4 regions of the Cupriavidus sp. FW216-B1 genome follow, and region 4 is predicted to be linked to each of the others. Evidence: predicted binding sites of a transcription regulator. Region 4 holds the regulator's gene; each other region holds the start of a gene.

Evidence for each region. The regulator HrcA, encoded in region 4, represses chaperone genes, less so after heat shock. The targets are predictions, from matches to a motif close to TTAGCACTCNNNNNNNNNGAGTGCTAA.
Region 1: a site for HrcA is predicted at 1,734-1,760, ahead of rpoH (RNA polymerase sigma factor RpoH). Genes of this name have one in related genera too.
Region 2: a site for HrcA is predicted at 2,054-2,080, ahead of groES (co-chaperone GroES). Genes of this name have one in related genera too.
Region 3: a site for HrcA is predicted at 1,842-1,868, ahead of groES (co-chaperone GroES). Genes of this name have one in related genera too.

The regions. Positions count from the first base shown of each region.
Region 1 is NZ_JBYTEL010000011.1:141,605-145,066, reverse strand. Features, by position in the region: gene AC3WXD_RS22265 (SCO family protein) at 1-623, shown strand, start outside; gene rpoH (RNA polymerase sigma factor RpoH) at 723-1,652, opposite strand; gene AC3WXD_RS22255 (pirin family protein) at 2,006-2,884, shown strand; gene ybiB (DNA-binding protein YbiB) at 2,881-3,462, opposite strand, start outside.
Region 2 is NZ_JBYTEL010000006.1:210,752-214,213, forward strand. Features, by position in the region: gene groL (chaperonin GroEL) at 1-1,632, opposite strand, end outside; gene groES (co-chaperone GroES) at 1,671-1,961, opposite strand; gene AC3WXD_RS15445 (zinc-dependent alcohol dehydrogenase family protein) at 2,299-3,303, shown strand; gene AC3WXD_RS15450 (hypothetical protein) at 3,344-3,462, opposite strand, start outside.
Region 3 is NZ_JBYTEL010000003.1:219,408-222,869, forward strand. Features, by position in the region: gene groL (chaperonin GroEL) at 1-1,405, opposite strand, end outside; gene groES (co-chaperone GroES) at 1,459-1,749, opposite strand; gene AC3WXD_RS10760 (ABC transporter ATP-binding protein) at 1,972-2,937, opposite strand; gene AC3WXD_RS10765 (ABC transporter ATP-binding protein) at 2,934-3,462, opposite strand, start outside.
Region 4 is NZ_JBYTEL010000003.1:404,847-408,308, forward strand. Features, by position in the region: gene AC3WXD_RS11540 (RNA-binding S4 domain-containing protein) at 1-184, opposite strand, end outside; gene hemH (ferrochelatase) at 214-1,329, opposite strand; gene hrcA (heat-inducible transcriptional repressor HrcA) at 1,442-2,479, opposite strand; gene AC3WXD_RS11555 (NAD kinase) at 2,584-3,462, shown strand, end outside.

The DNA.
Region 1 (3,462 bases), on a different contig from region 4:
CCCGCCCCTTCCCCGGTTCTTCCTCCAGCTTCGCGCTGCTGCTTCGTCGTTTCTGCCTGCTGGCGCTCTGTTCGCTGCTGCTCGCCGCGTGCGGCCAGCAGCGCGCGTCCTTCAAGAACGTCGACATCACCGGCGGCAGCGAATTCGGCAAGGACTTCAGCCTCACCGACCACACCGGCAAGGTCCGCACGCTGGCCGACTTCAAGGGCAAGGCGGTGGTGATGTTCTTCGGCTACACGCATTGCCCGGACGTCTGCCCGACCACGATGGCCGAGCTCAAGGCGGTCATGGAGCAGCTCGGCCCCGATGCCGACAAGGTGCAGGTGCTGTTCGTCACGGTCGACCCCGAGCGCGACACGCAGGAGCTGCTGGCGCAATACGTGCCGGCCTTCGACCCGCGCTTCCTGGGCATGCGCGCGGCCGACGACGCCGCGCTGCAGAAGGTGGCCAAGGACTTCAAGGTGTATTACGCCAAGGTGCCCGGCACCTCGCCGAACAACTACACGATGGACCACTCGGCCGGCAGCTACGTGTTCGACCCGAGCGGCAAGCTGCGCCTGTTCATCCGCCACGGCCAGGGGCCGGAGCCGATCGTGCACGATCTCAAGCAGCTGCTGTCCTGATCCGCGTGCCGCCGCCGGCGGCGCGTGGACGAAAAAAGGGCCGGTCGCGAGGACCGGCCCTTTTTCGTTGCGCGGCGCGGCTTTCGCCGCCGCGCGCGGTCAGGCAAACGCTTGCAGCGCGCCCTTCATCTTCTTCATCGCCGCCGTTTCGATCTGGCGGATGCGCTCGGCCGACACGCCGAACTCGTCAGCCAGCTCGTGCAGCGTCGAGCCGCCCGAGCCGTCGTCGTTGACGTGCAGCCAGCGCGCCTCGATGATGCGGCGGCTGCGCTCGTCGAGCTTGCCCAGCGCTTCTTCCAGGCCCTGCACCTGCAGGCGGTCGTGGCGCTGGGCCTCGATCACGCGGGTCGGCTCGTTGTGGTTGTCGGCCAGGTAGGCGATGGGGGCGAATTCCTCCTCGCCGTCGTCGATCTGGCCTTCCAGCGCCAGGTCGCCGCCCGACAGGCGGGTCTCCATCTCCATCACTTCTTCCGGCTTGACGTTCAGCTCGCGCGCCACCGCGTCGATCTGTTCCGGCGTGAAGGTGTGGGCGCCCTGCTTGTGGCTGCGCAGGTTGAAGAACAGCTTGCGCTGGGCCTTGGTGGTGGCCACCTTGACCATGCGCCAGTTCTTCAGCACGTACTCGTGGATCTCGGCCTTGATCCAGTGCATGGCATACGACACCAGGCGCACGCCCTGGTCCGGGTCGAAGCGCTTCACCGCCTTCATCAGGCCGATGTTGCCTTCCTGGATCAGGTCGGCGTGGGGCAGGCCGTAGCCGAGGTACTGGCGGGCGATGGACACCACCAGGCGCAGGTGCGACAGCACCAGGCGGCGCGCCGCGTCGACGGAGTCGTGCTCGCGCAGGTCGCGCGCAAGCCGCTGCTCCTCCTCGGGCGTCAGCATGGGGATACGATGGACAGCCTGGATATAGCTGTCCAGGTTTCCCAGGTTACCGGGAAACGTCAGCGCGAACGCCCCGGCGCCCTGAGGCGCCGTAGGCAGGCGGCTGCTGGTTTGGGTCTGGTCGGCAGATAGGACCGCGTTCACTCGATTGCTCCTTTCGCATCCGGCGGGTGGGTTGCCCGCGGCGCTCGCCACAAGGGTCCGCGCACTGCATTGCAACACATATTAGCACTCAAGCCGGGGGACTGCTAAGTTGGAGTCCCCGTGGGGTTGATAGTTCCAGCTAATTGATGTCGTGAATCACATAGTCTTTTATCGGGACCGGCTTCCGTCATGTGGCGTAATCACTATCAGACAGCGTTCGCTGCCTTATCGGACAAAGATTAGAGGGGGCGCGCCCCGTCTGGTTCTGTCGCCGGATGAGATGCTGTGTTCCGCCAGCAGCTACACTCCTCTCATTTGGCCGGCCCTCAGCTTCGGCCCAACCGGGGAGATCCATGTCTGTCATCGAACACTTGCTCAAGCCGCACACACGCGATCTCGGCGACGGTTTCACCGTCAGCCGCGTGCTGCCCGCCGCCGCGGCCCAGACGGTGGGCCCGTTCATCTTCTTCGACCACATGGGACCCACGGCCCTGCCGCGCGGCCAGGGGCTGGATGTGCGCCCGCATCCGCATATCGGCCTGGCCACCGTGACCTACCTGTTCGACGGCGAAATCCTCCACCACGACAGCCTGGGCAGCAAGCAGGTGATCCGGCCCGGCGACGTCAACTGGATGACCGCCGGCAGCGGCATCGCGCACTCGGAGCGCTCGCCCGCGGCGGCCCGCGAGGCCGGGCCGAGCCTGCACGGCATCCAGACCTGGGTGGCGCTGCCGCTGGAACACGAAACCACCGCGCCGTCGTTCTTCCACCATCCGGCCGCGACGCTGCCCAAGCTCGAGCGCCCGGGCGTGCGCATGACCGTGATCGCGGGCGATGCGTTCGGCGCCGAGGCGCCGGTGAAGGTCTTCAGCCGCACGCTGTACGTGGCGATCGAGCTGGAGGCGGGCGCCAGCCTGGAGATCCCGCCCGAGCATGCCGAGCGCGGCGTCTATCCGGTCGACGGCGTGGTCGCGCTCGACGGCGAGGTGCTGCCGGAGCGTCACATGGCGGTGCTGGTGCCCGGCCAGACCGTCACGCTGAACGCCGAGGCGCCTTCGCGCGTGATGCTGCTCGGCGGCGATCCGACCGACGGGCACCGCTTCATCTTCTGGAATTTCGTCGCCAGCAGCAAGGAGGCCATCGAAGCCGCGTCGCAGCGCTGGGAGAACGACCAGTTCCCGCGCGTGCCGGGCGAGGACGACCGCATCCCGCTGCCGCCGCGCAAGCGCTAGACCGGGCTGGTCCAGGCCACGCGCGTGCCCTGCTGCACGCAGCCGCGGATGGCCTCGACCTGGGTGGCGATCGGTGCCGGCACCGGCACCTTGCCGTCCAGCACGGCGCGGATCCAGGCCGCGGTCTGCGCGACGTCGTTGCCGGGCGGCAGTTCCGGCACCTCGCCAATCGAACCCGCGGTGGGGTCGACCAGCGTGCGCTGGTGGCCGTCGTGCAGCCAGTCGATGCGGCCGGCGCGGCGCGCGTCGGCCACCACCTCGCCCTCGGTGCCGCGCGCCAGCAGCACGTTGGCCGGCTCGTGCGAGAAGTAGTCGGTCAGGGTCTCGCGGTATTCCGGATGGGTGTAGCTGTACAGGCGCAGCGCCTCGGCCGGCGTATGCGCGCCGACGGGCTGCAGCATCTTCGCCACCGTGTGCGAGGAATTGCGCAGGCCGATCTGCATGCGCCGGTCGAGCAGCCGCGACAGCGCCGGCGACAGCACGTCGACCGGCAGCACCGCCAGCGGGTTGTCCTTCTCGCGCAGGCGGGACTCGGCTTCGGCCACCGTCGCGCACGGCGCGATGCCGAGCGCCCCGAA
Region 2 (3,462 bases), on a different contig from region 4:
GTCCATGCCGCCCATGCCACCCATGCCGCCCGGCATTGCCGGAGCCGACTCGTCCTTCGGCAGTTCTGCCACGGCGCAGTCGGTGGTCAGCATCAGCGAAGCGACCGAAGCGGCGTTCTGCAGCGCGGTGCGCGTCACCTTGGTCGGGTCCAGCACGCCCATTTCCACCAGATCACCGTACTCGCCGGTGGCGGCGTTGTAGCCGTAGTTGCCCTTGCCTTCGATGACCTTGGCCACCACGACCGAGGCTTCTTCGCCGGCGTTCAGGACGATCTGGCGCAGCGGCTCTTCCATCGCGCGCAGCACGATCTTGATGCCGGCGTTCTGGTCGGCGTTGTCGCCGGTCAGGTTGGCGATGGCAGCGCGGGCGCGCAGCAGGGCCACGCCGCCGCCGGGGACAATGCCTTCTTCCACGGCTGCGCGGGTCGCGTGCAGTGCATCTTCCACGCGGGCCTTCTTTTCCTTCATTTCGACTTCGGTGGCTGCGCCGACCTTGATCACGGCAACACCGCCGGCCAGCTTGGCCACGCGCTCTTGCAGCTTTTCACGGTCGTAGTCCGAGGTCGCTTCTTCGATCTGGGCGCGGATCTGCTTGACGCGCGCTTCGATCGAGGCTGCGTCGCCGGCGCCGTCGATGATGATGGTGTTTTCCTTGCCGATCTCGATGCGCTTGGCTTGACCCAGTTCCTGCAGGGTCGCCTTTTCCAGCGTCAGGCCGATTTCCTCGGCGATCACGGCGCCGCCGGTCAGGATGGCGATGTCTTCCAGCATGGCCTTGCGGCGGTCGCCAAAGCCCGGAGCCTTGACGGCGGCGGTCTTCAGGATGCCACGGATGTTGTTCACCACCAGGGTCGCCAGGGCTTCGCCTTCGACGTCTTCAGCGATGATCAGCAGCGGGCGGCCCGACTTGGCCACTTGTTCCAGCACCGGCAGCAGGTCGCGGATGTTCGAGATCTTCTTGTCGAACAGCAGGACGAACGGGTTGTCGAGGGCGACAACCTGCTTTTCCGGGTTGTTGATGAAGTACGGCGACAGGTAGCCGCGGTCGAACTGCATGCCTTCCACGACTTCCAGCTCGTCGGCCAGCGACTTGCCGTCTTCGACGGTGATCACGCCTTCCTTGCCGACCTTGTCCATCGCTTCCGCGATCAGCTTGCCGATCACTTCGTCGCTGTTGGCGGAGATCGAGCCGACTTGCGCGATTTCCTTGCTGGTGGTGGTGTTCTTGGTCAGCTTCTTCAGCTCTTCGACCGCGTTCAGCACGGCCTTGTCGATGCCGCGCTTCAGGTCCATCGGGTTCATGCCGGCGGCAACGTACTTCATGCCTTCGCGCACGATCGACTGGGCCAGCACGGTCGCGGTGGTGGTGCCGTCACCGGCGTTGTCGCTGGTCTTGGAAGCCACTTCCTTGACCATCTGCGCGCCCATGTTCTGCAGCTTGTCCTTCAGCTCGATTTCCTTGGCCACGGACACGCCGTCCTTGGTCACGGTCGGGCCGCCGAAGCTGCGCTCCAGCACGACGTTGCGACCCTTCGGGCCCAGCGTCACCTTCACTGCGTTGGCGAGAATGTTCACGCCTTCGACCATCTTGGCGCGGGCGGCGTCGCCGAACACTACGTCTTTAGCTGCCATGTTCTGAATCTCCTAAATCTGTACGGATGGGGGCGTGATTACTTGTTCACCACGGCCATGATGTCTTCTTCGCGCATGACCAGCAGTTCCTGGCCATCCACCTTCACGGCCTGGCCGGCATACTTGCCGAACAGCACGCGGTCACCCACCTTGACGTCGAGCGCGATCGAAGCACCCTTGTCATCCTTCTTGCCGGGGCCCACGGCCAGCACTTCACCTTGATCAGGCTTTTCGGCAGCATTGTCGGGAATCACGATGCCGGAAGCGGTCTTGGTTTCATTGTCCAGACGCTTGACGATCACGCGGTCGTGCAAAGGACGCAGATTCATACGGACTCCTTGGTACAAAAAGTGATTTTACGTTCACAAAACTGGCCGCTTTGGCTAGCTGCCAGCAGAATCGGAAGGCTGAGAGAGCGCTGTTAGCACTCTAACCCAACGAGTGCTAATTATAGGGACGGGGGTTTACGTTTTCAAGTCAGCGACTTGATACGTGTTTACCCTTGGATCGCGCGAATTTGTTGGCCGGCCACGCCGGCGCCGCCACCGAGGGCGCTGCCGCACGCATGCAGATCTGCATGGACGGGATGCCGATAAGTTGATTTATCTTCATCTGGGCATGCACAAGAATGGGACATCCACCACGACATTGCCAACGGAGTCCCCCATGTCCCAAGCCACCATGCAGGCCCTGGTCGCCGAGCGCGCCAACGCGCCGTTCCGGGTTGCCAGCCTGCCCAGGCCGCAGGCCGGCCCCGGCGAGGTGCTGGTCCGCATCCTCGCCAGCGGCGTCAACCCGCTCGACACCAAGATCCGCGCCGGCAACGCCGCGCATGCGCGCCAGCCGCTGCCGGCCGTGCTCGGCCTCGACCTGGCCGGCGTGGTGGAGGCGGTCGGGCCGGGCGTGACCCGCTTCGCGCCCGGCGACGAGGTCTACGGCATGACCGGCGGCGTGGGCGGCGTGCAGGGCTCGCTGGCGGAGTATGCCGCGGTCGACGCCGACCTGCTCGCGCGCAAGCCGGCCCGGCTCTCGATGCGCGAGGCGGCCGCGCTGCCGCTGGTGTTCATCACCGCGTGGGAGGGGCTGGTGGACCGGGCCGGCGTCCAGCCCGGGCAGACGGTGCTGGTGCACGGCGGCGCCGGCGGCGTGGGGCATGTCGCGGTGCAGATCGCCCGCGCCGCCGGCGCGCGGGTCCATGCCACCGGCTCGGCCGCCAGCCGGGACATCATCGAAGGTTATGGCGCGACCGCGATCGACTTCGCCGCCGTCACGGTCGAGCAGTATGTCGGCCAGTACACCGGCGGCGACGGCTTCGACGTGGTCTACGACACGGTCGGCGGCAAGGTGCTGGACGACGCCTTCCTCGCCGCGCGCCCCTGCGGCGGCCACGTGGTGAGCTGCCTCGGCTGGGGCACGCACAGCCTGGCGCCGCTGTCGCTGCGCGCCGCGACGTACTCGGGCGTCTTCACGCTGCTCCCGCTGCTGACCGGCCGCGGCCGCGCGCGCCACGGCGCGATCCTGCGCGAGGCGGCGCGCCTGGCCGACGCCGGCAAGCTCGCCGTGCGCGTCGACCCGCGGCGCTTCGGCCTGGACGACGCCACCGAGGCGCACCGCGCCATCGAGACCGGCACGGCGCGGGGCAAGCTCGTGGTGGAAATCGCGCGGCGCTAACGCGCGCCGGCCGCCGCGGAGGTGGCGCGCGGCGCGCGAGTCAAAACGGGGAACAAAGGCGGATAACCGGCCCATTTCCCGTGAGTCGGAATCGGATCATGGGAATTCCCTGTTTTTGGTTCGTCATTTTCATGGAAAACCCTTTAAGAAAAATTAAGA
Region 3 (3,462 bases), 190 kb from region 4:
CGCGCGCCACGATCACGCTGGCTTCCTCGCCGGCGTTGGTGACGATCTGGCGCAGCGGCTCTTCCAGCGCGCGCAGCACGATCTTGATGCCGGCCTGCTGGTCCGGGTTGGCGCCGGTCACGCCCTTGACCGCCTGGCGCGCGCGGATCAGCGCCACGCCGCCGCCGGCCACGATGCCTTCTTCCACCGCGGCGCGGGTGGCGTGCAGCGCGTCTTCGACGCGGGCCTTCTTTTCCTTGACCTCGACCTCGGTGGCGCCGCCGACCTTGAGCACGGCCACGCCGCCGGCCAGCTTGGCCACGCGCTCCTGCAGCTTCTCGCGGTCGTAGTCGGAGGTGGCCTCGTCGATCTGGGTGCGGATGCGCTTGACGCGCGCCTGGATCTGCGCGGCGTCGCCGGCGCCGTCGATGATGGTGGTGTTTTCCTTGCCGATCTCCACGCGCGCGGCCTGGCCCAGTTCTTCCAGCGTGGCCTTCTCCAGCGACAGGCCGACTTCCTCTGCCACCACCTGGCCGCGGGTGAGGATGGCGATGTCCTCCAGCAGCGCCTTGCGGCGGTCGCCGAAGCCCGGCGCCTTGACGGCGGCGGCCTTGAGGATGCCGCGGATGTTGTTGACCACCAGCGTGGCCAGCGCCTCGCCGTCGACGTCCTCGGCGATGATCAGCAGCGGGCGGCCGGACTTGGCCACCTGCTCCAGCACCGGCAGCAGGTCGCGGATGCTGGAGATCTTCTTGTCCACCAGCAGCAGGAACGGCTGCTCCAGCACCACCACCTGCTTGTCGGGGTTGTTGATGAAGTACGGCGACAGGTAGCCGCGGTCGAACTGCATGCCTTCCACCACTTCGAGCTCGTCGCCGAGCGACTTGCCGTCTTCCACGGTGATCACGCCTTCCTTGCCGACGCGGTCGATGGCCTCGGCGATGCGCTCGCCGATGGCGCTCTCGCCGTTGGCCGAGATGGTGCCCACCTGCGCGATCTCGCGGCTGGTGGTGGTCGGCTTGCTGATGCGGCGCAGCTCCTCGATGGCCACGGCCACCGCCTTGTCGATGCCGCGCTTCAGGTCCTGCGGGTTCAGGCCCGCCGCCACGTACTTGACGCCCTCGCGCACGATGGCCTGGGCCAGCACGGTGGCGGTGGTGGTGCCGTCGCCGGCGTTGTCGCTGGTGCGCGAGGCCACTTCCTTGACCAGTTGCGCGCCGACGTTCTGCAGCTTGTCCTGCAGCTCGATCTCCTTGGCCACGGACACGCCGTCCTTGGTCACGGTGGGGCTGCCGAAGCTGCGCTCCAGCACCACGTTGCGGCCCTTGGGGCCGAGCGTGACCTTGACCGCGTTGGCGAGGATGTTGACGCCTTCCACCACCTTCGCGCGCGCCACGTCGCTGAACACTACGTCTTTCGCTGCCATTGCTGTTGTTCCTGTGTCGTTGTCTGTTGGTCGGGTTACGGTGCGGCGGCGCGTCAGCGCTCGACCACGGCGACGATGTCTTCCTCGCGCAGCACCAGCAGTTCCTCGCCGTCCACCTTGACGCCCTGCCCGGCGTACTTGCCGAACAGCACGCGGTCGCCCACGCGCAGGTCGGGCGCGATGCGCTCGCCGGCCTCGTTGCGGCGGCCCGGGCCGACCGCGATCACTTCGCCCTGGTCGGGCTTCTCGGCGGCGCTGTCGGGAATCACGATGCCGGACGCGGTGCGGGTTTCGTTGTCGGACCGCTTGACGAGAACGCGGTCATGCAGGGGACGAAGGCTCATGCTGGCTCCTGGATGGGAAAGGGATTCGGGCCGGGGCGGCGCTGCGCCGTCGATGCGATTCAGCGCGTTTCAGCGCGCGTCGACACGGTCGATCAGCACTCGGCACCGGCGAGTGCCAAGTATAGAAACGCGCCCCCGCGCCCTCCAACTGCTTGTTTCGCATTTCCTTATCAGGGGCGCCAGGGGGGCACCCAAGGAGGCACCAAGGAAGCGCGCCCGCGCTCAGAGATCGAAATGGCAGGCCACGCGGTGCGCGGCGCCGGCCGGCCGCAGCGCCGGCTGCTGCTCGCGGCAGCGCGGCGCGGCATGCGGGCAGCGCGACTGGAAACGGCAGCCTTGCGGCAGCGCGATCGGCGACGGGATCTCCGCCATCGCGCCGCCCTGCGTGCCACTTTCCACGCGGCTTTCGCTGGACGCCATCAGCGCCCGCGTATAGGGATGCCGGGGATGGCGGATGATGTCGTCGCGGCTGCCCAGCTCCACGAACTCGCCCAGGTACAGCACGCCGATCCGGCTGCTCATGTAGGCCACCACGGCGAGGTCGTGCGAGATCAGCACATAGGTCAGCCCCTGCTGCTGCTGGATGTCCTTGAGCAGGTTGAGGATCTGCGCCTGGATGGAGACGTCGAGCGCCGACACCGGCTCGTCCAGCACCAGCGCGCGCGGCGCCAGGCCCAGCGCCCGCGCGATCGCCACGCGCTGGCGCTGGCCGCCGCTGAGCTCGTTGGGAAAGCGCTGCGCCAGCGTCGGCGCCAGGCCGACGGACTGCAGCAGCGCGGCCACGCGCGCGGCCAGCGCCGGCCCCTTCGCCAGGCCGTGGATGCGCATGGGCTCGGACACGATGTCGCCGATCCGCATCAGCGGGTTGAGCGATGCATAGGGGTCCTGCAGCACCGGCTGCACCAGCCGGTGGAAGGCCTTGCGCTCGCGCGCCGTGCGCGTGGACAGCGGCTTGCCGTCCACGTGCAGCCGGCCGCCGCTGGGCGGCTCGGCCGCCAGCAGCAGGCGCGCCAGCGTGCTCTTGCCCGAGCCGGACTCGCCCACCAGCCCGAAGGTGCTGCCGGCGGCCACCTCGAAATCGACGCCGGCCACGGCATGCAGGGTCTTGCCCTTGCCGAACAAGCCCTTGCGTACCTGGTACTGCTTGCGCAGGTCTTCCGCGCGGATGAATGCGGTGGCTGCGCTCATGCGACCTTCTGCCTGGCTGGAGGAACGGAAACGGGCTGCGCCACGCCATCGGCGCTCGCGCGGGCGGCCTCCACGCGCTGCGCGGTGTGCCAGCAGGCCACGCGGCGCCGGCCGCCGCCATCGTCACCATCGTCGCCACCCCACTCGAACCAGTTCGGGTAGGCGGCGTGGCAGCGCGCCGCGGCCTCGGGGCAGCGCGGCGCAAAGCGGCAGCCGGGGGCCCAGTCGCGCGGCAGCGGCGGCGTGCCCGGGATGGTCCGCAGCGGCGCGTCGCAGTCGGACAGCGACGGGATCGCGCGCAGCAGGCCTTCGGTGTACGGATGCACGGGATGCGCGAACACCTCGGCGATGGGACCCTGCTCGACGATGCGGCCCGCGTACATGATGGCCACGTCGTCGCAGAACTGCGCGGCCAGCTGCAGGTCGTGCGTGATGAACACGATGGTCATGTCGCGCGTGGCCTGCAGTTCCTTGAGCAGGCCCAGGATCTGCATCTGCACGGTCACGTCGAGCGCCGTGGTGGGC
Region 4 (3,462 bases):
GCGCTTCGAGCACGACCGTGTCGCCGGGCCTGACCTCGCGCGAGTTCTTGCACGGCTGGCCGTTGACCCGCACCTTGCCGCGCTCCACGGCCTCGGCCGCCAGCGAGCGGGTCTTGAAGAAACGCGCGCACCACAGCCATTTGTCGATGCGCAGGCGGGCATCCGCCTCGAAAGATACGTTCATGCTGTCATCTCCTTGCCACGAAGCGCGCCTCAGGCCGCCGCGCCGCGCATCTGCGCCTGGCTGCGGCGCGCCTCCAGCTCGTGCGGGTGCGGCAGCCGCAGCGGCCAGCCCTGCAGGTGCTGCAGGGCGATCTCCGCCAGCCCGGCGATCCAGGACTCGGCGTCGTTGAGGCAGGGAATGTAGTGGAAAACCTTGCCGCCGGCCACCTGGAATTCGGAGCGCCCTTCCATGCCGATCTCCTCGAGCGTCTCCAGGCAGTCGGCCGGGAAGCCCGGGCAGAACACGTCGACGCGGCCCGTGCCGACCTTGCCCAGCTCCCGAAGCGTCGGCGCCGTGTACGGCTGCAGCCATTCCGCGCGCCCGAAGCGCGACTGGAACGTGACCTGGTACTGGCCCGGCTGCAGGCCCAGCGCCTCGCCCAGCAGGCGGCCGGTCTTGAGGCATTCGCAATGGTAGGGATCGCCCAGTTCCAGCGTGCGCCGCGGCACCCCGTGGAACGACAGGATCAGCCGGTCGCCGCGCGCGAAATCGGGCGTGCCGTGCTGCGCCCAGTATGCGCCCACCTGCTGGTGCAGGGCGGCGATATAGGACGGATGGTCGTGAAAATGCTTGACCAGCCGCAGCTCTGGCTGGTTGCGCCACTGCGCCAGCACGCGGAACGCCTCGTCGAACGCCGTGGCCGTGGTGCTGCCCGAATACTGCGGGTACAGCGGCAGCAGCAGGACGCGCTCGGTGCCCTGGCGCCGCAGCGCCTCGAGCACCGAGCCGATCGACGGATTGCCGTAGCGCATCGCGCACGCCACCGTCACTTCGTGGCCGTGCTGGTTGAGCAGCAGTTGCAGCGCGTGGGCCTGGCGCTCGGTGTGGACCAGCAGCGGCGAGCCGGTCATGTGCGCCTCGCGCAGCCACACCGACTCGTATTTCATGGCCGAGGCGCGCGAGCGCAGCGGCAGGATGAAGCCGTACAGGATCGGCAGCCAGGCCGCGCGCGGGATCTCCACCACGCGCGGATCGGACAGGAACTGCCGGAGATAGCTGCCGACTGCCTTCGGGGTCGGCGCGTCCGGGGTGCCGAGATTGATCAGCAGGACCGCCGTGCGCGGCGCCTGGCCGTGCTGATAGGCCGGTTCGGGTGTAGTCGTCATGGTGTTTCCGGTGTGGCGGGGCGGGCCGCGGCGAACGCGCGCGGCCGCCGGGTCGCGCCGGGCCGGCGGGCGCAACGGCACTGGCAGCCGGTGAGACCCGCCGGGGCCCGCACTAGTTCTGGCTCAGCGCGCTGGACAGCAGCCGCGCCGTGATGTCGACGATCGGGATCACCCGTTCGTAGGCCATGCGGGTCGGCCCGATCACCCCCAGCGTGCCGACGATCTGGCCGTCGACCTCGTAGGGCGCTGTGATGACCGCCATGTCCTCGAGCGGCACCAGCTTGCTCTCGCCGCCGATGAAGATCTGCACGCCCTGCGCATGGCTGGAGACGTCGAGCAGCTTGAGCAGGCCGGTCTTGTGCTCGAACACGTCGAACAGGCGGCGCAGCTTTTCCATGCTGGAGGACAGGTCCTCCACCTCGAGCAGCTTGCGCTCGCCGGAGATGAAGACGTGGTTGTCCTCTTCCTCGGCCATCGCGCTGCTGCCGGCCTCCACCGCCGCCTGCATCAGCTGCGACATGTCCATGCGCAGCGCCCGCAGTTCGCCGCGCAGGTGGTCGCGCACGTTGTCGAAGCTCATGCCGGCATAGTGCGAGTTGATGAAGTTGGCGGCCTCGACCAGCTGCGACGGCGTGTACGGCAGCTCGGTCTGGATGATGCGGTTCTGCACGTCGCCTTCGGGCGTGACGATGATCAGCAGGATGCGCTTGTCCGACAGCCGCATGAATTCGACCTGGCGGAACGCCTGCGCGCGCCGCGGCGTCATCACCACGCCGGCGAAATGCGACAGGTTGGACAAGGTGTGCGCCGCCGAGGTGATCATGCGCTGCGGCCCGAGCTGCTGGCCGTGCAGCTGCCCCTGGATCTTGCCGGCCAGCTCGGCCAGGTTGAGCGCGCTGTCGAGCGGCTGGGCGGTCAGCATGGTGTCGACGAACAGCCGGTAGCCGCGCGGCGTCGGGATGCGCCCGGCCGAGGTGTGCGGGCTGGTGATGAAGCCCATCTCCTCCAGGTCCGACATCACATTGCGGATGGTGGCCGGCGACAGGTCGAGCCCCGAGTATTTCGACAGGGTGCGCGAGCCGACGGGCTGCCCCTCGGCGATATAGCGCTCGATCAGCGTTTTGAGAAGCGTTTTGGCACGTTCATCCATGATGCACCCGATTTTACGCAAGTTTTCCCGGTTCGGGCGGCTGGCGCGCACCGGCGCGCGCCCGCGTGCTGACAATGGTCACGGCGGTATGGTCTAATCCGGGCATGTCATCGCTCCCCAAGCCCGCCGCCGCGCGCGCCCCCTTCCGCACCGTCGCCCTGATCGGCAGGTACGCCACCGCCGGCATCGAAGGCCCGCTGGAAGAACTGGCCGCCTGCATCCTGAAGAACGGCCAGGACGTCGTGTTCGAACGCGAGACCGCGCTGGCCACCGGGCTGACCGACTACCCTTCCCTGCCGCCCGGCGAGATCGGCAAGCATGCCGACGTCGCCGTGGTGCTGGGCGGCGACGGCACCCTGCTGGGGCTGGCGCGCCAGCTCGCCGGCTTCCCGGTGCCGCTGATCGGCGTCAACCACGGCCGGCTCGGCTTCATGACCGACATCCCGCTCGAGAACGTGCAGTCGGTGCTGCCCGACATGCTGGCCGGGCGCTACGAATCCGAGACCCGCATGCTGCTGGAGTCGCAGGTGGTGCGCGACGACGGCGTGATCTTCTCCGCGCTGGCCTTCAACGACGTGGTGGTCAACCGCTCCGGCATCTCCGGCATGGTCGAGCTGGCGGTCTCGGTGGACGGCTACTTCATGTACAACCAGCGCTCGGACGGCCTGATCGTGTCCACGCCGACCGGCTCCACGGCCTACGCGCTGTCGGCCGGCGGCCCGATCCTGCATCCCACGCTGTCCGGCCTGGTGCTGGTGCCGATCGCCCCGCACGCGCTGTCGAACCGCCCGATCGTGCTACCGCACGACGCCGAGGTGTCGATCGAGGTGGCCACCGCGCGCGACGCCAGCGTCAACTTCGACATGCAGTCGCTGACCTCGCTGCTGCCCGGCGACCGCATCGTGGTGCGGCGCTCGGCCAAGACCGTCCACCTGCTGCACCCGCTCGGCTACAACTATTACGCCACGCTGCGCAAGAAGCTG